3 regions of the Blautia sp. CAG:257 genome follow, and region 2 is predicted to be linked to each of the others. Evidence: predicted binding sites of a transcription regulator. Region 2 holds the regulator's gene; each other region holds the start of a gene.

Region 1 (7,621 bases), on a different contig from region 2:
TTCTTCTTGCCTACTACAGAAAAGGGGAAAAAACTATCCCAATCCTGGGTCTTCCGGGCTGCGTGATGTATGCAAAAAGAACTGTGTTCGATCTGGTTCTGCCGAGAATCGTGGCAGACGATCCTGTCCGCAGAGAAGAAATTGCAGCCTATGGGGAGGGCGGACTTTGCCTGAACTGCAGCGTATGTACTTTCCCTAACTGTGGATTCGGAAAATAAAAGCAGTCAGAGGAGCAGAATGAAAACATTCATAACAAAAACCTATCAGATAAAAACAGAAAAGCTGAAAGGCGGTCATCCGGTACGTTTTGCTGTCCTGGCAGATCTTCACGGGCTTGTATTTGGAAATGAGAATCAGGATCTGTTTCATGCAATTGAAAAAAGCGGAGCCGATGCAGCGCTTGTTGTGGGAGACATGGTTGTGAGAGCGGATGTGTCTACGGTTTCGGCAGTTACCGGATTTTTGTGCAGACTGGCAAACAGAATCCCTGTTTTTTATGCTCTTGGAAACCATGAGTATAAAATGCTGCTGAATCCGGATACATCCACAGAATATCTTACTTATGAGCATGTGCTTACCAATGCCGGCGTGTGCTTTCTTCATAATGAGCATGTGTGCATGAATATCAGAGGAACAGAGTTTACCTTTTATGGACTGGAGCTTCCGGAAGAATATTATCGGAAGCCCTTTTCTCCATATCCTGACAGACAGGATCTGAAAGAATTGGTTGGAAAGCCTTCAGGAGACGGGATTTCTGTGCTTCTTGCCCATAATCCGAAATATGGAGATGTATATTTTGAGTGGGGAGCAGACTTTATTTTTTCCGGGCATTATCACGGGGGGATCTTGAGATTTAATGAACATCACGGACTTACCTGTCCCCAGTATCTTTTGTTTCCTCCATATTGCTGCGGGGATTTTCACAGACAGGAGCAGCATATGATCGTCAGTGCCGGTCTGGGAGAGCATACCATTCCTGTGCGTATTCATAATCCCAGAGAACTGATCCTTGCAGAGCTTGTTCCGGACGAAGGCGGGCCAGGCAGAAATACTGCGCAGAAAACAGGAGGGGACAGCTGAAATGGCCATACCCATAAAGATAAATGTATTTGAAGGACCGCTGGATCTTCTTCTTCATCTGATCGAAAAGAATAAAATTGATATTTATGATATTCCTATTGTGGAGATCACGGATCAGTACATGGAGTACATTCATGGAATGGAAACAGAGGATCTGGGCACTATGAGCGAATTCCTTGTAATGGCAGCTACGCTTCTGGATATCAAGTGTAAAATGCTGCTGCCCCGTCAGGTTAATGAAGAAGGGGAAGAGGAGGATCCCAGAGAGGAGCTTGTTCAGAAGCTTCTGGAATACAAGATGTACAAATATATGTCCTATGAACTGAAGGACAAAATGGATGGAGCGGCAGGCGTGTTTTTTAAAAAGCCCACCATACCGGATGAAGTGATGAAATACAGAGAACCGGTGGATCCTCAGGCGCTTCTGGCATCTCTGACGCTGGAAAAGCTGAATCAGATCTACAAATCCATTCTGAAAAAACAGGAATCGAAAATCGACCCCATCCGAAGTAAATTCGGTACCATTGAAAAAGAAGAGGTCAGCCTTTCTGATAAAATGCTGGAAATGAAAGCATATGCGGCAGAAAACAGACGTTTCAGCTTTCGGGGGCTTCTGGAAGGCCAGACCTCCAAAATCCAGGTGATCGTTACATTTCTGTCTATCCTGGAGCTGATGAAAATGGGATACGTTCATGTAAAACAGGAAGAGCTGTTTGACGACATCCAGGTGGAGGTAAAAGAGGATCCTGATACCTGGAAGAACCTGACAGAATTTGCGGACGAATAGGGGAATAAGGAGAAATATGGAAATAAAAAGAACAGAGGCAGCCATTGAGGCTATCCTTTTTGCCATGGGGGAATCTGTGGAGCTTTCCCGGATTGCCGCTGCGGTAGGGCAGGACAAGGATACTACCCGCAGGCTGCTGCATCACATGATGGACCGGTATCAGGAGGAGGACAGGGGGATCCAGATCATAGAGCTGGAACAGTCCTATCAGATGTGCACGAAAAAAGAGTATTATGAGAACCTGATCCAGATCGCCCTGCATCCCCAAAAGCCGGTTCTTACGGATGTTATGCTGGAAACACTTTCGATCATTGCCTATAAACAGCCTGTGACAAAGGCGGAAATAGAAAAGATCCGCGGAGTGAAATGCGACCATGCCATTAATAAGCTGATGGAATATGAGCTTGTCAGAGAGCTTGGAAGGCTGGACGCGCCGGGACGCCCGATTCTTCTTGGCACAACAGAAGAGTTTCTGCGTTCTTTCGGGGTGCAGGCTCTTGATGAGCTTCCGGTTATGGATCCGGTACAGCTGGAAGATTTCAAGGCGGAAGCAGAAGAGGAAATCCAGTTAAAGCTGGACGTATAAGGAGGAAGGGTGAAATGCCAACCACATACACACACGATTTATTTGGAAAAAAGGTTTACAGACAGCTTCCCAGGGAAATTCGAAAAGTGATACGGGAAAACGGAAATCTTTTTCGGATCGGCCTTCATGGACCGGACATTCTGTTTTATGACCTGTTCAATCAAAAGGTCTGCGGTCTGGGAACGGAAATGCACAAGATACCTGCAGCCTCGTTTTTTTTAAGAGGGATGAGCATTGTAAGAAGAACAGGAGACGAGAGGTTTCTGGCTTATCTTCTGGGATTTGCCTGTCACTATCTTCTGGACAGCTCCTGTCATCCTTTTGTGGATGAAACGGCTGAAAAGAAGATTCTTTCTCACACGCTTCTGGAAAAAGAATTTGACAGAACGCTGATGGTGGAAACAAACAGGAATCCTCATCATTATTATCCGTCAGACTGTATTGTGCCCAGGATGGATTATGCAAAAGTTATACACTGCATGTTTCCTGAGATTACAGCAAAGAATATTTTCTTTTCTCTGAAGATGATGAAATTTCTTACCAATGCAATGGTTTACAATAATTCCGGAAAACGGAGGCTTTTGGCGGCCATTGTCACAAGGATCGCAGGACGGAAGCGGTCTGCGGCTGTCCTTGAATATTTTATGGAAAAGGATCCGGTTCCGGGGTCAGAAGCTCCTGTAAAGGAACTGCATCAGTATTTTGACCAGGAGGTACGGGAAGCGCCTGCGTACATTGAGGAACTGTTCCGTTTATCCAGAGAGAAGAGAATGCTTTCAGAGAGATGGAACCGCACCTACAACGGATAGATGAAGGGGAAACACAGCCTGCTGGATAAACAGGGAGCTGAGACAGAGGAAATGCAGAATAAAGCGGACATGTATGCATAAACTTATCCTATAAGCATAAAAAGGCGGGGATGAATATGAGACATGCTGCAATACTTCTGCTGACATCTGTCTTTCTTTTTGGGGAGTTTGCTTTTGGTTCTCAGGCTGTTGCGGCTGAGACAGTCTGTGAAAATACAGAAAAGGAAGCGGCAGATTCTCCGGGCAGTCTTTACGCTCTTTCAGCTGTTCTGATGGATGGAGAGTCCGGGCGTATTCTTTATGAAAAAGACGGGGAAACACCCAGGCCCAATGCCAGTACAACAAAAGTAATGACCTGTATTCTGGCTCTGGAAAACGGGGCAGGCGACGATTACGTCATGGTGTCAGATAAGGCGGCGGCGCAGCCGGATGTACAGCTTGGCATGAGGGAGGGAGAGCAGTATTATCTGGAAGACCTTCTGTATTCTCTTATGCTGATGAGCCACAACGATACAGCGGTAGCCATAGCGGAACATATCGGGGGAAGCACGGAAGGTTTTGCCGGGATGATGAATGAAAAAGCAAAAGAGATCGGATGTACGGATACGTATTTTATTACGCCCAACGGTCTGGATGCAGAAGATGAAAAGGGAGTGCATCATACAACTGCCAGAGATCTGGCTTTGATCATGCGCTATGCCATCAGAAGCGAAACCTTTTTAAAGATCACCCAGACCCGGGAATATTCGTTTACAGATCTCGATGAAAAAAGAGAATTTTCTGTTCACAATACAAACGCTCTGCTGACTATGACTGACGGGGTTCTTTCCGGAAAAACAGGATTTACAGGGGATGCGGGATATTGTTATGTGTGCGCCTGCGAAAAAGATGAAAAGACTTTTGTGGTGTCCCTTCTGGGATGTGGCTGGCCAAACAACAAAGGATATAAGTGGAAGGATTCTGTGAAGCTTCTGGATTACGGGGAAGATAATTTTGATTATGAGAAGTTCTGGAAAGAACTGAAGTTTCCGGAAGTACCGGTGAAAGACGGAGTGGAAAAAAACAGTACCTTTGGGGACACGGCTGTTGTAAGCGGGATTCCGTCTGTTTCCGAAAAGGAAAAGAATAAAAAAATACTTATGAAAAAAGGTGAAAAGATCAGCTGCCGCCTGGAGATGCCGGAAAAGCTTCAGGCGCCGGTAAAAAAAGGAAACAGGATCGGAACTCTTATTTACAGCCTGGGAGAAGAGAAACTGGCTTCTTATCCGGTGCTGGCTGACCGGAATGTGGAAAAGGTTTCTTACGGCTGGTGTGTGGACCAGGTGTTTCATGATTTTTTTCACTGAATATCAGTTATAGGAATATCCGGAATTTTGCTGAAGGGGAAATTCCCGGCTTTGGTGCACCATGTACCACAGGCCGGGAGTTTTTTTGAGAGAAGAGGTTAAAATTTTAACAAAAACGTATTACCCTATTGAAAAATTTAGAAAAAAAGGTTACAATTATAATCGGCTGAAATTTTGGTTATACTTAAAATTCTTATAAAATGGAGGGCAAACGAGAATGAGTAACGCAACACCAAGTTTAGCAGGCACAAGAATCACTTCTTTGCTTGACGCGAACAGTTTTGTTGAAATCGGAAAAAGTGTTACAGCAAGATCCACAGATTTTAACATGACTGAAACAAAAGCACCTTCAGACGGTGTGATCACCGGCTCTGGTGTGATCGACGGAAATCTTGTATATGTTTACAGCCAGGACGCTTCTGTTCTGAACGGAACCGTTGGAGAAATGCATGCAAAGAAAATTTCCGCTCTGTATGACCTTGCAATGAAAACAGGAGCACCGGTGATCGGTCTTGTTGACTGTGCAGGTCTGAGACTCCAGGAGGCTACAGACGCTCTGGAAGCTTTTGGTTCCATTTACCTGAAGCAGACACTGGCATCCGGAATGATCCCGCAGATCACAGCGATTTTCGGCACCTGCGGCGGCGGTATGGCCGTTGTTCCGGCACTGACGGATTTTACTTTTATGGAAGCAAAAAAAGGTAAAATGTTTGTAAATACTCCAAATGCTCTGGAAGGCAATCATGTGGACAAATGCGATACAGCATCTGCTGATTTCCAGAGCCAGGAGACAGGTCTTATTGACGGTACAGGCACAGAGGAAGAGATCCTTGGTCAGATCCGTCAGCTTGTAAGCCTGCTTCCTTCCAACTTTGAGGACAATGATTCCTTTGTAGAATGTGCAGATGATCTGAACCGTACCTGTGATGATCTGGCTGCATGTGCAGGAGATACTTCCCTTGCACTTTCCAGAATCGCAGATGAGGGACTTTTCTTTGAAACAAAGAAAAATTACGGAAAAGATGTTGTTACAGGCTTCCTTCGTCTGAACGGAGCAACTGTAGGTGCTGTGGCAAACAGAACAGAGATCTACAACGAAGAAGGCGAAAAAACAGAAGAATTTGACGGCACCATTTCTGCAAGAGGCGCAAGAAAGGCAGCAGCCTTTGTAAAATTCTGCGACGCTTTTGATATCCCGGTTCTGACACTTACCAATGTGACCGGATTTAAGGCAACTCTCTGCAACGAAAAAATGATGGCAGCATCCATCGGTGAGATGGTTCATGCCTTTGCAGATGCAACTGTACCGAAGGTAAACGTAGTGATCGGTAAAGCTTACGGAACCGCATATGTTGCCATGAACAGCAAATCTGTAGGCGCAGATCTTGTGTATGCATGGGACAGCGCAGAAATCGGTATGATGGACGCTTCTCTGGCAGCTAAGATCATGTATCCGGGCGCAGATGCTGCTTCTCTTAATGAAAAGGCAGCAGAGTACAGAAACCTTCAGTCAGGTGTGGAATCTGCAGCGGCAAGAGGCTATGTAGATACTGTGATCGCTCCGGCTGATACCAGAAAATATGTGATCGGAGCTTTTGAAATGCTGTTCACAAAAAGAGAAGACCGTCCGGCTAAAAAGCACAGCGCAGTCTAAGTGAGGTGAGCATATGAATCAGATGTTAAAAAAAGCATCCTCTGTCTGCGCAGCAGCAGTGTGCGCCGCATCACTTATGTTTTCCGGCGCTTCCGTTGTAATGGCTGGCAGTGAGATCGACGAGGAAATCATGACTCAGATCACCATGACTGCAGAGGGACTGACTCAGACGATCATTCCGCTCAGTGATGAAGAGATTGAGGCATATCTGGAATCCGGTGACGAATTTACCGAGGGAGCCATGACCGCATGGGATGACGCCAGGGATGAAGTAGGTGAACTGAAAGAGGCCGGAAAGGCCGAGGTGGAGTTTTCCAATCATCAGTATACTGCCACAGTTCCGGTGGATTTTGAAAAGCTGGATGCAAAATTTGTATATGTATTTGAGGACGTGGAAGGTGTGCTGACACCTGTTTCTGCTTCTGTAGACGTTCAGTACCCGTTATCCACAACCATGAAAAATGCCGGATTGAATACAGTTATGGGACTTGGAACCGTATTTGTGATCCTGGTTCTTCTGATCTTTATTATTTCTCTTTTCAAATTTATTCCGGGTTCACCGGCAGCTGCAAAAAAAGAGAAAAAAGAAGAAGCTCCGGTACCGGCACCTGCCGCTGTTCCGGTTCAGGAAACAGTGCAGGCAGCTGATGATACAGAACTGATCGCAGTTATCGCAGCAGCGATCGCGGCCGCAGAGGGAACCACAACAGACGGATTTGTCGTGCGTTCTATCCGCAAAATCAACCGCCCAAGAAGATAATTGACAATTAGGAGGATTATAAAATGAAAAGTTATACAATTACTGTAAACGGAACTGCATATGAAGTAACTGTAGAGGAAACTGGAAGTGTTGCTGCACCGGCTCCGGCAGCAAGAGCAGCAGCTCCTGCAGCACCTAAGGCTGCACCGGCTCCGGCTCCGAAAGCAGCAGCTCCTGCAGCTGGCGCAGGCGCTGTAAAAGTGACAGCATCTGTACCGGGAAAAGTTCTTAAGATCGTTGCATCTGCTGGACAGGCAGTAAAAGCAGGCGACAGCATCGTGATCCTGGAGTCCATGAAAATGGAAATTCCTGTAGTTGCACCTCAGGACGGTACAGTTGCAAGCATTGATACAACAGAAGGTGCTTCCGTAGAGAACGGAGATACCCTGGCTACTATGAACTAAGACGGGAGGTATTCAGATGTCTTATGTAACAGAAACCCTGTCTAACCTGATTCATCAGACAGCCTTCTTTAATCTCACCTGGGGCAACTATCTGATGATCGCGGTGGCATGCGTATTCTTATTCCTTGCTATCAAGAAGGGATTTGAACCGCTTCTTCTTGTTCCTATCGCTTTTGGTATGCTTCTGGTAAATAT
Region 2 (7,621 bases):
TATCTTCAGGAAAATCTGGACAGCATCATTACCATTGAAGATGATGAGCTGATCATGGCTTTTCTGGATATGGTTGAAAATCATAAAATGATCGTAGAAAACTCCGGGCTTCTGACTGTGGCGGCTCTTCGCCACCTGGATTTTACCGGAAAAAAAGTAGTGTCTATTTTAAGCGGAGGAAATATGGATGTAATTACCATGTCCTCTGTAGTTCAGCACGGACTGATCCAGAGAGACCGTATTTTTACAGTTTCTGTGCTGATTCCGGATAAAGCAGGAGAGCTGGTACGTGTGGCAAGCATCATAGCTCAGAATCAGGGAAATGTCATTAAGCTTGACCATAATCAGTTTGTTACCACCAACCGTAATGCGGCCGTAGAGCTGAAAGTAACCATGGAGGCCTTTGGAACCGATCATAAAAATCAGATTGTAAAGGCTCTGGAAGACGCAGGCTGCAAGCCTAAGGTGATCAGAGCAAGTCTCTGATCCGTTATAGATTATGTAAGAAACCGCAGAAGGAGATTGGCTGATTGTCTCCCTGCGGTTTGTTTTTTCAATTCCGGTTACATTTCGTGGTTTTCCATCCAGGTTTTGATATAGTCCATCTGCTCCTGATCTGAGATCAGTTGAGATGCCGGGTCGTTTCCGGCAGCTACACAACAGAACAGGACAAAGGACTGCAGACAGAAAAATATGATCAGAAATAAAATAAACGCCATGAAAATCCTCCTTTTTATGCAGCGGGTTTCATCAGGGCGGTCAGTATCCTGTCGGCTGCAATCTGTGATCCATACTTAAGTTATTCCGATGGTTTACAGTATTGGCAAATCTATGAAAAATATTCATATTCTATAAAATTCGCAAATAATTCTCAGACTGAATACATTAAAATAAAGCTTCTTTTTTGGAGTATATTCATGAAAATGATGAATTATACCGGAAAGGGCATCGGTGTGGCAATTCTGGATACAGGCATTTCTCCGCATCCGGATTTTGGAAACAGAATCTGTGCTTTTTCTGATTTTATTTCACATAAACAGACTCCTTATGATGATAATGGGCATGGAACTCATGTAACCGGAATTCTCTGTGGAGACGGAACAGCCTCCGGGGGAAAATACAGGGGAGTGGCTCCTGGATGCGGGATCATCGGGCTGAAGGTTCTGGACCGGTTTGGGAACGGAAACAAAGAGGATGTATTGTGCGCCTTTGACTGGATCATCCGTCATATGCAAAAATACCATATCCGTGTTGTGAATATTTCTGTGGGAACCACCTGTAAAAACGGAAAAGAACATAACAGCCTGATACAGGGAGTGGAGAAATTATGGGATCGGGGGCTGGTGGTCGTGGCAGCGGCAGGAAATCAGGGACCGCTGCCAGGGAGCATTACAGCGCCGGGAAGCAGCAGAAAGATCATTACCGTAGGTTCCAGTGACATGCTTGTGGGAACGGAAGGAGTTTCCGGAAGAGGCCCTACGTTTGAATGTATATGTAAGCCGGATCTTGTAGCTCCCGGAAACCGGATCATTTCCTGCTCATCAAAGGGCGGATACCGGATGAAAAGCGGAACCTCCATGTCTACGCCCTTTGTTTCAGGGGCCGTTGCTCTGGCGCTTGAAAAAGATCCCCTTCTTACCAATGTGGAGATTAAAATGATGCTGAAGGACAGTGCAGATGATATGGGATTTCCCAGAAACCAGCAGGGATGGGGCAGATTTAACCTGGAACGGTTTCTGGAACTGTAGACGAAAGAGGGGCAGAATCATAAATATTTTATGAAGTGAAAGCATCAGCGTTGACGGAAGAGGAGTTTTTTTGTACAATACTAAACAGAACATGCTTCAACCGGAGAGGAGATAAAATACATGGATAAGATTAAAATGACAACACCCCTGGTAGAAATGGACGGAGATGAGATGACCCGTATTCTCTGGAAAATGATCAAAGAGGAACTTCTGCTTCCCTATGTGGATCTGAATACGGAATATTATGATCTCGGGCTTGCCTGCCGGAACGAAACAGACGATCAGGTAACCGTAGATGCTGCCAATGCCACAAAAAAATACGGTGTTGCAGTAAAATGCGCTACGATTACTCCAAATCATGCCCGAATGAAGGAATATGATCTGAAAAAAATGTACAAAAGCCCTAATGGAACCATCCGCGCTATTCTTGACGGAACGGTATTCCGGGCTCCCATTGTTGTAAAAGGAATCGAACCCTGTGTACGTAACTGGAAAAAACCAATTACCATTGCCCGTCATGCCTATGGCGATGTGTATAAAAACACAGAATTTTATGTAGAGAAACCGGGTAAGGTAGAACTGGTATATACTTCTGAGGACGGAGAAGAGAAACGCTCTCTTGTACAGGAATTTAAGGCTCCGGGTGTTGCCATGGGAATGCACAATATGGAAGCATCCATTGAGAGCTTCGCAAGAAGCTGCTTTAATTACGCTCTTGATACAAAGCAGGATGTGTGGTTTGGAGCAAAGGATACTATCTCCAAAACCTATGACGGCAAATTCAAGGAAATTTTCCAGAAGATCTTTACAGAGGAATTTAAGGCGAAATTTGATGCGGCAGGACTGACATATTTCTACAGCCTGATTGATGATGTGGTTGCCCGTGTAATGAAAGCCGAGGGCGGATTCATCTGGGCCTGCAAAAACTATGACGGAGACGTTATGAGCGACATGGTTTCTTCTGCTTTTGGCTCTCTTGCCATGATGACCTCTGTTCTTGTTTCTCCGGACGGATACTATGAGTACGAGGCGGCCCACGGAACAGTACAGAGACATTATTACAGACATCTGGAAGGAAAAGAAACCTCTACCAACTCAGTGGCAACAATTTTTGCATGGACAGGCGCGCTTCGTAAAAGAGGAGAACTGGATGGAAATAAAGCTCTGACTGAGTTTGCGGATAAACTGGAAAAAGCAACTCTTTCTACGATTGAGGCAGGAAAGATGACAAAGGATCTTGCCATGATCACAACCATCAAGCATCCAAAGGTGCTTTCCAGCAGAGACTTTATTCTGGCCGTGCGGGAGTCACTGGACCGTATAATGAAGTAACCGTACAAAAATCAAAATAACAGGAACTGCTTTGGATCATATGAACAGCGGTTTCGGACAGCAAAAATGGGAAAACCTCAGGCGAGGGATTCCCATTTTTCATATAATTCTTCCAGTTCCTTCAGAACCGCCTCTTTTTCGCGGCTTAATTCAGTACAGCGCGCCACATTGGTGCACACATCCGGAAGCACCAGAGTTTCATCGATTTCTTTATCTCTTTTTTCCAGCTCTTCGATCCTGGCTTCTGTTTTTTTCAGTTCGTTTTCCAGTTTTCGCCTGCGGGCCTGTTCTTCCTTTTGCTGCTGCCAGGAAAGCTTGCTGTCAGAGTTATCTGTTTCCGGTGCTCTGGTTTCAGCAGGATCAGACGGGGCAGGCGCATATTTTTCCGTCAGCTCCTCTTTTTTCTCAAGATAATAATCGTAGTCACCAATATAATTCACAATCGCCTGATGGGTCAGGTCAAGAATCCTTGTAGCGGTCTGATTGATAAAATAACGGTCATGAGAAACATAAAGGACGGTTCCGCTGTAGCTGTTTAAAGCTTCCTCCAGAATTTCCTTGGAAGCAATATCCAGATGGTTGGTGGGCTCGTCCAGGATCAGGAAATTGGCTTCTGAGAGCATCAGCTTGGCAAGAGAGACCCTTCCTCTTTCTCCACCTGAAAGAGAAGAGATTTCCTTAAAAACATCATCTCCGGTAAAAAGAAAGGCGGCAAGCATGTTTCGGATCTCTGTTTCCGTCAGTGTGGGGTAGGAATCCGAAATTTCCTGAAAAATAGTTTTTTCTGAATGAAGCACATGATGCTCCTGATCATAGTAGCCGATCTGAACCTTGGAGCCCAGGGAAAAGCTTCCGGAGTCTGCAGGAAGGATGCTGTTAAGAATCTTCAGCATGGTAGTCTTTCCTGTCCCGTTATTTCCGATCAGCGCAATCCGCTCACCTCTTTTTATCTGAAAGGAGATATTTGTAAAAAGTGTCTGGCCGGGGAAGCTTTTGGACAGATCCTCTACAGTAAGAACGTCATTTCCGCTTACGGTTCTTGGTTCCAGAGAAAGACGCATATGAGTCTGGATTTCCACCGGCTTGTCAAGTCTCTGGATTTTATCCAGCATTTTCTCACGGCTTTCAGCTCTGCGGATTGATTTTTCACGGTTAAAGGACTTTAATTTAACGATCACAGCTTCCTGATGCTTGATTTCCCGCTGCTGATTCAGGTATGCCTTATACTGGGCGTCTCTCAGCTGCGCCTTTTTTTCTGCATAAGAAGAGTAGTTGCCCTGGAAAGAAATCACCTGACCGGCTTCGATTTCTACTACCTTAGTCACTACCTTGTCAAGAAAATAACGGTCATGGGAAACAATAAAAACAGCTCCCGGATAATTCAGAAGATAGGTTTCCAGCCAGGCAATACTTTCCATGTCCAGATGGTTGGTAGGCTCGTCAAGAAGAAGGATATCCGGCCTGGAGATCAGAAGCTTGCCAAGAGCTACCCTTGTTTTCTGGCCTCCGGAAAGAGTTTCAATCGGTTTTTCAAAGTCTTCTTCCCCAAAGCCCAGACCCTTCAGTATGCCGGTAAGCTCGCTTTTGTATGCGTAGCCGTTTTCCAGCTCAAATTCATGGGTAAGTCTGGTATAGGTGTTCATAAGCTGCTCCAGCTCTTCGCCCTGTACATGCTTCATTTCCAGTTCAATGGAGCGCATGCGTTCTTCCATATCAAGGATGTGCTGTTTGGTTGTAAGAAGCTCTTCGTAAATGGTGCGCTGTCCGTAAATATCCTGATACTGAGCCAGATATCCCATACGTTTATCTTTTGCCAGTATCACGTTTCCGGAATCAGCAGAAAGCTCTTCCATAATAATGCGCAGCAAAGTGGTTTTTCCTGCGCCGTTATTACCGATCAGAGCGACTTTTTCCCGCTCTTCTATGTGAAAAGAGGCATCTTTTAAAATCTCTTTTTCGCCAAAGGATTTACAGATGCCCTGACATGCTAAAATCATTGTTGTTCCTCCGCAAATGCCTTAATTTATCTTAATACGTACTGTAAGATTATAAGGCTTTTACAATGATTTTGTAAAGACCAAAAAGTTTTTGCGAAGTGAAAAAACTTTATTTGACATTAAAATAACATTTCGTTATAATTAATAGGAAATCAGAAGGAGGATCATCCCGTGGAGGCAAAACAAATTTCAAAAGCAGTGATAAAAAGGCTGCCGCGTTATTACAGATATCTTGGAGAACTGCTGGAAGAAAATGTGGAGCGTATTTCTTCCAATGACCTCAGCAAAAAAATGCATGTGACAGCGTCTCAGATCCGTCAGGACCTGAATAATTTCGGCGGATTCGGACAGCAGGGATACGGATATAACGTGAAATACCTGTACACAGAGATCGGAAAGATTCTGGGACTGGATACGGTTCATCCCATGATCATCGTGGGCGCCGGTAATCTTGGACAGGCGCTGGCAAACTATGTGGATTTTGAAAAACGCGGATTTAAGCTGATGGGCATTTTTGACATCAATCCTGTACTGGAAGGGATCGCAGTGCGGGGAATTGAGATTCAGATGATCAGTGATCTTCCGTTTTTCCTGAAGGAAAATCAGATTGAGATCGCAATCCTTACGCTTCCGAAAAATAAGGCCGGAGATATGGCAAATATTCTGATTGAGAACGGAATCAAGGCAATCTGGAATTTTGCGCATATTGATCTGGATACTCCTGATGATGTGATCGTAGAGAATGTACATCTTTCCGAGAGCCTTATGCGGCTTTCTTACAATCTTAGCCAGTACCGTCAGGAACACGAAAATTAGCCCATCTCAGCAGGCTGTCACCCTATTCCGGGCTGACAGCCTTTTGATGTAAAAAGACATAAAGCAGACAGATACAAAAAAGGAGGGGATCAGATGAAAGAAGTGGTAAGCTGTGAGAGAATGAAGCAGCTGGATGCGTATACGATTGAAAAGAGAGGCATTCCTTCCTGTGTTCTTATGGAACGGGCGGCTCTGAAAACTGTGGAAGAAATGGAAAAGGTGTTTCATAAAAAAAACACAGAAGAGAAGATTCTCTGTGTCTGCGGAAGCGGAAATAACGGAGGAGACGGAATTGCCATTGCCCGGATCCTTTTTCTTCATGGATATCAGGCTGAGATTTATGTGGCAGGAAATCATTCCTCTTTTACCCATGAAACCGCGCGCCAGCTTTCCATTGCATCAAATTATCATGTTCCGGTTGTGAATAACCCGCAGTGGCGTGAATATACTACTATAGTAGACGCTGTTTTCGGTGTGGGACTGGCCCGTCCTGTTATGGGAAAATATAAAGAACTGATAGAAACCATGAACCGGATGACTGCCTGGAAAGTAGCTGTTGATATTCCATCCGGGGTGAACGGAGATACCGGCGCAGTGATGGGTGCTGCTTTTGAGGCGGATCTTACCGTGACCTTTGGATTTCTGAAGGCGGGGCTGTGCCTTTATCCGGGCAGAAAAAATGCCGGAAGAACGGTTCTGGCCGATATTGGCGTTTACGGAGAGTCTGGTGTTTTTGAGAAAAAGAGAATTCTGGAAGTGGAAGATACCAAAAAGATTCCCGGAAGAACACCAGAAGGAAACAAGTCCACCTTCGGAAAGGTTCTTGCAGTGGCAGGAAGCCCGGGAATGTGCGGCGCCGCCTATTTCTGCGCAGCGGCAGCATTTGCCGGCGGTGCGGGAATGGTACGTATTCTTACCGATGAAAGCAACCGTATTCCTTTGCAGAGCCTGCTTCCGGAAGCCATTATTGATTGTGGAAAAGGAGAAGCGGCCTATCAGAATGCCTTTGACTGGTGTGATGTGATCCTGATGGGGCCGGGACTTGGAATTTCGGAAAAAACACGGTTTAAGGTGCACTGGTTTCTGGAAAAAGCTTTATCCGGAAAAAAAGTGGTGCTTGATGCAGACGGTCTGAACCTTCTGGCAGAAAATCTGTCCTGGAAAAACCTTCTGGGCAGTCATGTGATTCTGACTCCCCATATGGGAGAGATGAGCCGGCTTACCGGAAAAAGTATTGGAGAGCTGCAGGACAGCCGGGAAGCCTCGGCACTGGAATATGCCAGAGCTTCGGGCTCTGTCTGTGTACTGAAGGATGCCTGTACTGTAACGGCCGGTTCCGATGGCACAGTATGGTATAATCTTTCCGGAAATGCCGGAATGGCAACAGCCGGAAGCGGAGATGTACTTGCAGGGGTTCTTGCCGGAATGCTCTGTATGTACAGAGGAGAGGCGCTTTCAGTTGGTGAAATGACAGAGATCGCAGCGCTGGGAGTTTTTATCCACGGAAGAGCAGGCGATCTGGCAGCTGAGAACAAGGGAATGTATGGAATGAAGGCGGGAGATCTGCTCCTGACAATTCCGGAGGTATTGAAGTACGGAGGAAGACATGAGGAGATATGACAGAATCAAAGCAGTAGTATCCCTGGATGCTATTGCGCATAATTTTGGAGAAATGAAAAAAAATATCGCAAAGGGCACAAAAATCATTGCTGTGATCAAGGCGGACGG
Region 3 (7,621 bases), on a different contig from region 2:
ATTCTTTATACTGGTCTGTGACAAATTTTACCCAGGCCGGACAACAGGAAGTAAGAAGCGGAAGGTTCTCGCCTTTTTCCACTCTTCTCAAAAACTCTGCACTTTCTTCCATAATGGTAAGATCCGCACTGAAGGTTGTATCATAAACTTCATCAAAGCCCATTCGGTGAAGCGCATTGACGATTTTTCCCATTACGCTGCGTCCCTTGGGCTGTCCGTAATGGTCGCCTACTGCCACACGGACTGCCGGAGCAACCTGTGCAACTACGCGTACATTGGGATCTGAAAGAGCATCCCACACCTCGTCCATATGCGTTTTTATAGAGATGGCTCCTGTAGGGCAGAATACACGGCACTGTCCGCAGTTCACGCAGTTGGTTTCTGCAATTTTTTTATTAAAGGCAGGCATTACCATTGCCTCTGTGCCGCGGAAAGCAAAGCCAAGAGCTCCGATTCCCTGAAGCTCTTCACAGGCGCGTACACAGTCGCCGCACAAAATGCATTTGTTTGGATCCCGTACCAGAGACGGTGAGCTGGTATCAAGCTCCCGCACCTCTCTTGTATTTTCAAAACGGATATCTCTTACGCCCAGACGATGCGCCAGTTCCTGAAGGATACACTCTCCGCTCTTAATACAGGTGGTACAGTCTCTGCAGTGAGCTGCAAGAAGCAGTTCCACGATCAGCTTACGATATTTTTTGATCCTTCCGGAGTTGGTGTAGATTACCATTCCATCTCTCGGTTCTTCAGAACAGGAAGCAAAAGTCCTGCCTCTGTCATCCTCTACTGTACACAGACGGCATGCGCCAAAGGTAGAAACCTCGGAATGGTAGCACAGTGTCGGTATATTAATGCCTGCTTTACGGATTACAGTCAGGACATTTTTTTCATCGGTAAATTCAACTTTTCTACCGTCAATGGTCATTGTACCCATAATCGTTCCTCCCTTCTACGCTTCCACATAAATTGCATCAAAGTTACAGTTATCCTTACATGCACCGCACTTGATGCAGCGGTCATTATCAATATGATACGGATGCTTGATCTTTCCGGTGATCGCTCCGGCCGGACAGTTCTTGGCGCACTTGCCGCATCCGATACAGAACTCTTCATTAATGTGGAACTGGCGAAGGGCTGTACAAACCTTTGCACGGCATTTTTTATCCCGGATATGTTCCTCATATTCATCCCGGAAGCGTTTCAGAGTGCTGATAACCGGAAGAGGCGCGCTCTTTCCAAGTCCGCAGAGAGCCATGCTCTGGACCATGGTTGCAAGCTCTTCAAGCTCATCCAGATCTGACATTTTTCCTTTTCCGTCAACGATCCGCTCCAGAATCTCCAGCATACGTTTCGTGCCTTCACGGCAGGGAACACATTTTCCGCAGCTTTCCCTCTGGGTAAAGCTCATAAAGAAACGGGCAACTTCTACCATACAGGTATTTTCATCCATAACTACCAGACCGCCGGAACCCATAATGGCATCCAGTTTTTTTACAGAATCAAAATCAAGGGGCTGATCAAGCTGTTCATCTACCAGACAGCCGCCGGAAGGGCCGCCGATCTGAACGCCTTTAAATGCAGCGCCGCTCTTTAAGCCTCCGCCGATGTCATAGATAATATGACGCAGAGTGGTACCCATAGGAACCTCGATCAGTCCGGTATTTTCAATAGATCCTGTAAGAGAAAACGTCTTTGTTCCCGGGCTTCCCTCTGTTCCGATGGTACGGAACCAGTCAGCTCCCTGAAGAATGATCTTGGGAACATTTGCATAAGTTTCTACATTATTCAGAACCGTTGGTTTTTCCCACAGACCTTTTTCTACTGTACGGGGAGGTTTTACACGGGGCATGCCTCTGTTGCCCTCAATAGAAGCAGTCAGAGCAGATCCCTCGCCGCATACAAATGCGCCTGCGCCCCGGTTAATATGTAAGTGGAAGTTTACGCCGGAACCCAGGATATTGTCTCCCAGAAGTCCGTAAGCCTCTGCCTGTTCAATAGCCATACGCAGTCTTTTTACAGAAAGAGGATATTCTGCACGCACATAGATATATCCGTTTTCAGCGCCTACTGCATAAGCGGCGATCACCATACCTTCGATCATCTTATAGGGATCGCCCTCCATAACGGAGCCATCCATAAATGCGCCCGGGTCTCCCTCGTCACCGTTACATACCACATAGCGGGTAGTTTCTTTCTGGCGGGCAACCTGTCCCCACTTCTTTCCAGCCGGGAAACCGGCTCCTCCGCGTCCTCTCAGCCCGGATTTTGTTACCTCGTCAATTACTTCCTGTGGCGTCATGTCAAAAAACGCTTTGGTCATGGCCTGGAAGCCGCCTGCTGCAATATATTCGTCTATGGACTCTGCATCGATCCTGCCGCAGTTTTCCAGAACGATACGGGTCTGCTGATTTAAAAACGGAATATCGTCCGGATGGGGGCAGATATTGTCATGATCTCTGTAAAAAAGCCTCTCTACCGGCTGTCCCTGAAGAACTGTACGGTCCACGATCTCTTTGCAGTCCTCCACCTGTACATGCACATACTGATAATCATACGGCTCGATCCTTACAAGAGGGCCCAGCTCACAAAGACCCTGGCATCCTGTTTTTACCACGCCAAGATGGGGAATATCTTTCTGCATCTCCACCTGCACTCCATCCAGATCAGAACAGAGCTTTGACATTTCATCATATATTTTCTGTGCTCCGGAAGCCATGCAGCCGGTACCGGAACAGACAAGAACACGGCAGGTATAGGTACTGATCGTATTCTGAACTTCTTTCTGCTTATTGAGCAGATCTTCCTTTGAAATTATACTCATGCCTTTTCACCTCTCAGTTTTTCCAACAGCTCCACCGCTTTTTCCGGTGTCATTTTCGGGTGCACTTCATCATTAACAGTCAATGTTGGAGCCAGTCCGCACGCTCCCAGACATGAAACTGTTTCTACGGTAAAAAGCATATCATCTGTGGTATGCTTTTTATGACTTAAGCCAAGTTCCTTCATCATGGCTTCTTTCACAGGCATGGATTTCCGCACATGACAGGCTGTTCCGTCACAAACCTTGATAATATATTTTCCCTTTGGTTCAAAAGAAAAGTTCTCATAAAATGTAGCCACACTGTAGGCCTTGGCCTCAGTCACACCGATCTGTTCCGCCACATAAGTGAGAAGCTCTCCGGGAAGATAGCGATATTCTGCCTGAATATCCTGCATAATAGGAATCAGGGACGCCGCTTTACGTCCATAGTGCTCAATAATCTCGTCCGTCTTTGTGTAATAAGACTGATCTAACATGCATTTCCCTCCTTAACGCTTGTACCCTTACCTTTCATCCATTGCATTGGTCATTTTCGCCAGTTACTCATGTTGTAATTATACATGACACAGGCAGTTTCCACAAGTACTATCTTCTGATTTTTCTGAAATTTTGTGAATTAACCAAAAAGTTTGTTATAGTTTAAACATTGTTGTTATTTTTTCTCCAATTATACAGATATTCTTACCGTAAACCATACAATTTATATCCATTTTTCAGCAAACTGGTCCAAATACAGGCCACTTTACCCCAAACGATAACATTTTTCCCCATATGTCTCACTTGTGCTTTTAAAAGTACAGGATAAATATTGATTTTAAAATTTTTTTCATATATGATTAGAAGAACTGGTAGACAAATATACACAAAGGAGATAGTGATTATGAGAAACCTGGATACTCCTGTAAAACAGATACGTCATAAAATTTTTACAGAAGTGGCAAAAGTCGGATTTGAATCCAAAGATGAAACTCTCATTCATGACATTGAGGCAATTCCCTATAACATTGTGGAAGAACGGGCACAGTACAGAGAGAGCATTTACCGTGAGCGTGCTGTGGCAAGTGAGCGTGTACGTCTTGCAATGGGACTTTCTCTCCGTCCGGAAAACAGAGCGGTTCATCTGACTTCAGGACTGGAAGCCAGCAATATTGATGAAAAATATTATGAACCGCCCCTTATGCAGGTAATTCCTTCTGCCTGTGCGGCCTGCCCTCCCAACAAATATATTGTCAGCGACATGTGCAGAGGCTGTGTGGCTCACCCATGTATGCAGGCCTGTCCCAAGGGCGCCATTTCCATGATCAATGGCAAATCCTGTATTGATCAGGATAAATGTATCAAATGCGGAAAATGTAAAGCCGTATGTCCTTATGATGCCATCTCTCACAATATCCGTCCATGCGAACAGGCCTGCGGCGTAAAGGCCATCGGAAGCGACGAACAGGGACGTGCAGAAATCCTGGATGACAAATGTGTTTCCTGCGGTATGTGTATGGTAAGCTGTCCTTTTGGAGCCATTTCTGACAAATCTCAGATTTTCCAGCTTGCCCACTCTCTGCGTGAAGGAAATAAGATCATTGCCATTGTGGCTCCTGCTTATATCAGTCAGTTCGGAGAGGACGTAACACCACGTAAATTTAAAACCGCCCTTGAGATCCTTGGCTTCTCCGATGTGTACGAGGTTGCTCTGGGAGCAGATATCGGAGCTATTTCCGAGGCGCACCACTATGCAAAGGAAGTTGCTACCGGAAACCTTCCGTTTCTTCTGACCTCCTGCTGTCCTTCCTGGTCCATGATGGCAAAGAAATTTTTCCCGGACATGATCGACAATATTTCTCAGGAGCTTACTCCTATGGTTGCCACTGCCCGTAAGGTAAAACAGGAGCATCCGGATGCCAAGGTTGTTTTCGTAGGTCCCTGTGCCTCAAAAAAACTGGAGGCTATGCGTACCTCTGTACGAAGCGATGTGGATTTTGTCGTGACCTTTGAAGAGCTTTCTGCCATGTTTGATGCCAGAGAGATCGATCCGACTTCTTTTGAGGGCGATGAATCTCTCCATAATGCCACTGCTGCCGGACGCGGCTATGCAGTTGCAGGCGGTGTGGCCGGCGCCATCGAAGCCTGTCTGAAAGAATATTATCCGGAAGTTCCGGTTCATATCGAACATGCGGAAACTCTTGCTGACTGCAAAAAAATGCTGACTCTTGCAAAGGCAGGCAAGCTGAAAGGATGTATGATCGAGGGTATGGCCTGTCCGGGCGGCTGCATGGGCGGTGCGGGAACCAACGTTCCCTTTGCAACATCCTCCAAAGCATTGAAGCAGTATCTTAAGGATTCTTCCAAAAAACTGCCGGAAAAAGAGCTGGAAGAAATCAAACTGGATTAAAGTAAATTACGCAGAAGGGGTTCTCTGACCGAACCCCTCTGCACTCCCCCGGCCGTGTCTGACGGGCGGAATGGATATAAGAAAGGTACAGTAGCTTCAGATAGTAGAAGGCGGAAGGTCTTTTAACACCTGTAACTATTGTACCTATTTGTATGAAATATTTTTATTTCCGGATTATTCTTCCTTCATATCTTCAAGCAGCTTTGTCAGCTTCTCCCCGTACCCGGCTCCGGCAGCCCAGCCGCCTCCGTTAGGGTTCTCCTGGATTCCCAGCCACTCCACATAGGGAGCGGAACCTCTTGTAACCATATCAAATCTGGAATCCACACAGTTTTCATTTAATTCCTCTGTGCTGGCATAAGCCTTCAGATGCTGGACCTGAGCCCGGATTCCGGTTCGCACATCCGGATAGGAATTTCCCTGTACTCCTCTGCCTGTTGTTCCAAGGCCGGAAAAGTTGTACTGACTTTCCACTGCGTCTCCGCCAAACTGAAGCCACCCTGTTTCCAGCATGGCCTGCACATAAACCACCTCTCCACGAACGCCTTCCAGTTCCGCTTCTTCCAGAATAATGCTGCAGAAATCCTCAATGGTCTCTGCACCGCCCTCTTTTAAAGAAGAAGGATACTCTGCCCCGTTTTCCTCATAAAGGGAGGTCATTTCTTCCAGAGTAACGGTGGTTGCTCCCATAATCGTATAATAGCCATAGGTATTATCTGTAGAATCATCTACAAAGCCCTCTGTCCCGGGACCACTTTCATAAGAATAGGAAGGCTTGCTGATCTGCCCTTCTTCTGAGTAGTCTGTTTCCCTGTCTTTGTTGTTTCCGTCAGTCTTTCCTGACAGGTTATCTGAGTCTCCGTTTTTCTGTACAGCTTTATTTTCTTCCTGAGGTTTCCTTACAGGGCCCTGTATTTCTGACGGATCAGGCGCTTTGTCTGCCAATGCAAAAACAGGCGCCCCGAAAATCAGAGCGCCCGTCAGGGTCAGATTCCCCCAGAAGAGCTTATTCTTCCGAGAAAAAATCATCCATTTACCTTTCTCATTGCTGCTTCTACCACATGGCCAACCAGAACAGATGTTGTAACACTTCCAACTCCGCCCGGTACCGGTGTGATAGCGTCTACGATCGGCTCAACTGCTGCATAGTCAACATCTCCGCAGAGCTTGCCTTCTGCATTTACATTGATACCTACGTCAATGATAGTCTGTCCTTCTCTTACATAATCAGCGCCTACAACGCCTGCGCGTCCTGCTGCTACGATCACAATATCAGCCTCTCTTGCAACAGACGGCATATCAACGGTTCTTGTGTGGCAGATAGTAACAGTTGCGTTTTTCTTAACCAGCATCATAGCTGCCGGTTTTCCTACTACAAGGCTTCTTCCGATCACAACTGCTTTTTTGCCTGTGCAGTCAATTCCGTAATGATCAAGAATTTCCATGCATGCCTGTGGTGTACATGGCGGGAAACCGATCTTTTTGCCTGTGAATACACCGGACATGGAAAGATCTGTCATACAGTCAACGTCTTTTTCTGCAGCAAGAGCATTTTCGATCACTGCCTGATCCAGATGCTTCGGAAGAGGACGGAACAGAAGAACGCCATGGATATGGTCGTCTTTGTTTACTTTATCAATTGTTGCAAGAAGCTCATCCTGGGAAACGTCTCCCGGAAGAAGGATTTTTTCACATGCTACGCCAAGTGTCTCGCAGCGTTTGGTAGCGCCTTTCTCATAGGAAATATCACTTGGATTCTCGCCAACACGGATAATGCACAGTGTAGGATTTACACCCTTTGCCTGAAGCTCTGCTACATTTGCTTTAATTTTCTCGTTCAGCGCTGCTGTTACTTCTTTTCCCAATAACTGTTTTGCCATTTTATTATTCCTCCTAAAATAAAACTGCTGTTTTTATAAAAATACTGCTGTTATTTCAGTCTTCCAAGAACACTGTCAAAGGTTTCGTCAGCAATCTTTGTATATTTCTCAAGCATTGCATCAGCTTTTCTGTTCAGCTCTTCTGCATACTCTCTGTCTGCCATGGATTTTGTGTTTATGTACACATTCAGGCTGGCGCCTTTTAAAGCTGCCTTGCAGAAAGCAGCGCCTACGCCTGCATCACTGATAGCAAGCTTGGAGCCCTTTGCGCCAAATTCCACGATCAGCTCAATAGCCTCGCAGCATTTTTCCATGATCTCCATCGGTACGGAGCAGGCATCCTTGAGAACGATCTCCATGACTCTTGCCTTTTCAGCCTTTTCTTCTTCCGTTTCTCTCGGCATTCCATATGCTTTGGAAAGAGGCTCAAATACTTCCGCATCTCTTTCGATGAGACGGAGGAAATCTTTCTGAAGCTGATCACATTTTGCTTTCAGCTCCCACATTTCATCTTCTACATCCGCATATTTCTTT

The links. The regulator Rex, encoded in region 2, represses fermentation and respiration genes when NADH is low (regulators of the CRP and FNR family bind a similar motif). The targets are predictions, from matches to a motif close to ATTGTTAANTANTTAACAAT.
Region 1: a site for Rex is predicted at 4,703-4,722, ahead of QVP40_RS04955 (acyl-CoA carboxylase subunit beta). Genes of this name have one in related genera too.
Region 3: a site for Rex is predicted at 3,450-3,469, ahead of QVP40_RS03990 (complex I 24 kDa subunit family protein). Genes of this name have one in related genera too.

What each region holds. Positions count from the first base shown of each region.
Region 1 covers NZ_HF999031.1:35,299-42,919, forward strand. Annotated here, with positions in the region: gene QVP40_RS04925 (molybdopterin-binding protein) at 1-218, shown strand, start outside; gene QVP40_RS04930 (metallophosphoesterase) at 238-1,080, shown strand; gene QVP40_RS04935 (segregation and condensation protein A) at 1,082-1,867, shown strand; gene scpB (SMC-Scp complex subunit ScpB) at 1,884-2,453, shown strand; gene QVP40_RS04945 (zinc dependent phospholipase C family protein) at 2,468-3,262, shown strand; gene QVP40_RS04950 (D-alanyl-D-alanine carboxypeptidase family protein) at 3,379-4,608, shown strand; gene QVP40_RS04955 (acyl-CoA carboxylase subunit beta) at 4,826-6,262, shown strand; gene QVP40_RS04960 (OadG family protein) at 6,276-7,022, shown strand; gene QVP40_RS04965 (biotin/lipoyl-binding carrier protein) at 7,046-7,426, shown strand; gene QVP40_RS04970 (sodium ion-translocating decarboxylase subunit beta) at 7,443-7,621, shown strand, end outside.
Region 2 covers NZ_HF999046.1:49,465-57,085, forward strand. Annotated here, with positions in the region: gene ilvA (threonine ammonia-lyase) at 1-486, shown strand, start outside; gene QVP40_RS06485 (hypothetical protein) at 564-719, opposite strand; gene QVP40_RS06490 (S8 family peptidase) at 918-1,748, shown strand; gene QVP40_RS06495 (NADP-dependent isocitrate dehydrogenase) at 1,869-3,080, shown strand; gene abc-f (ribosomal protection-like ABC-F family protein) at 3,158-5,077, opposite strand; gene QVP40_RS06505 (redox-sensing transcriptional repressor Rex) at 5,249-5,893, shown strand; gene QVP40_RS06510 (bifunctional ADP-dependent NAD(P)H-hydrate dehydratase/NAD(P)H-hydrate epimerase) at 5,987-7,513, shown strand; gene alr (alanine racemase) at 7,500-7,621, shown strand, end outside.
Region 3 covers NZ_HF999018.1:77,836-85,456, reverse strand. Annotated here, with positions in the region: gene QVP40_RS04000 ([FeFe] hydrogenase, group A) at 1-934, opposite strand, end outside; gene QVP40_RS03995 (NADH-quinone oxidoreductase subunit NuoF) at 950-2,821, opposite strand; gene QVP40_RS03990 (complex I 24 kDa subunit family protein) at 2,818-3,297, opposite strand; gene QVP40_RS03985 (4Fe-4S dicluster domain-containing protein) at 3,702-5,207, shown strand; gene QVP40_RS03980 (glucosaminidase domain-containing protein) at 5,382-6,236, opposite strand; gene QVP40_RS03975 (bifunctional 5,10-methylenetetrahydrofolate dehydrogenase/5,10-methenyltetrahydrofolate cyclohydrolase) at 6,233-7,087, opposite strand; gene QVP40_RS03970 (cyclodeaminase/cyclohydrolase family protein) at 7,138-7,621, opposite strand, start outside.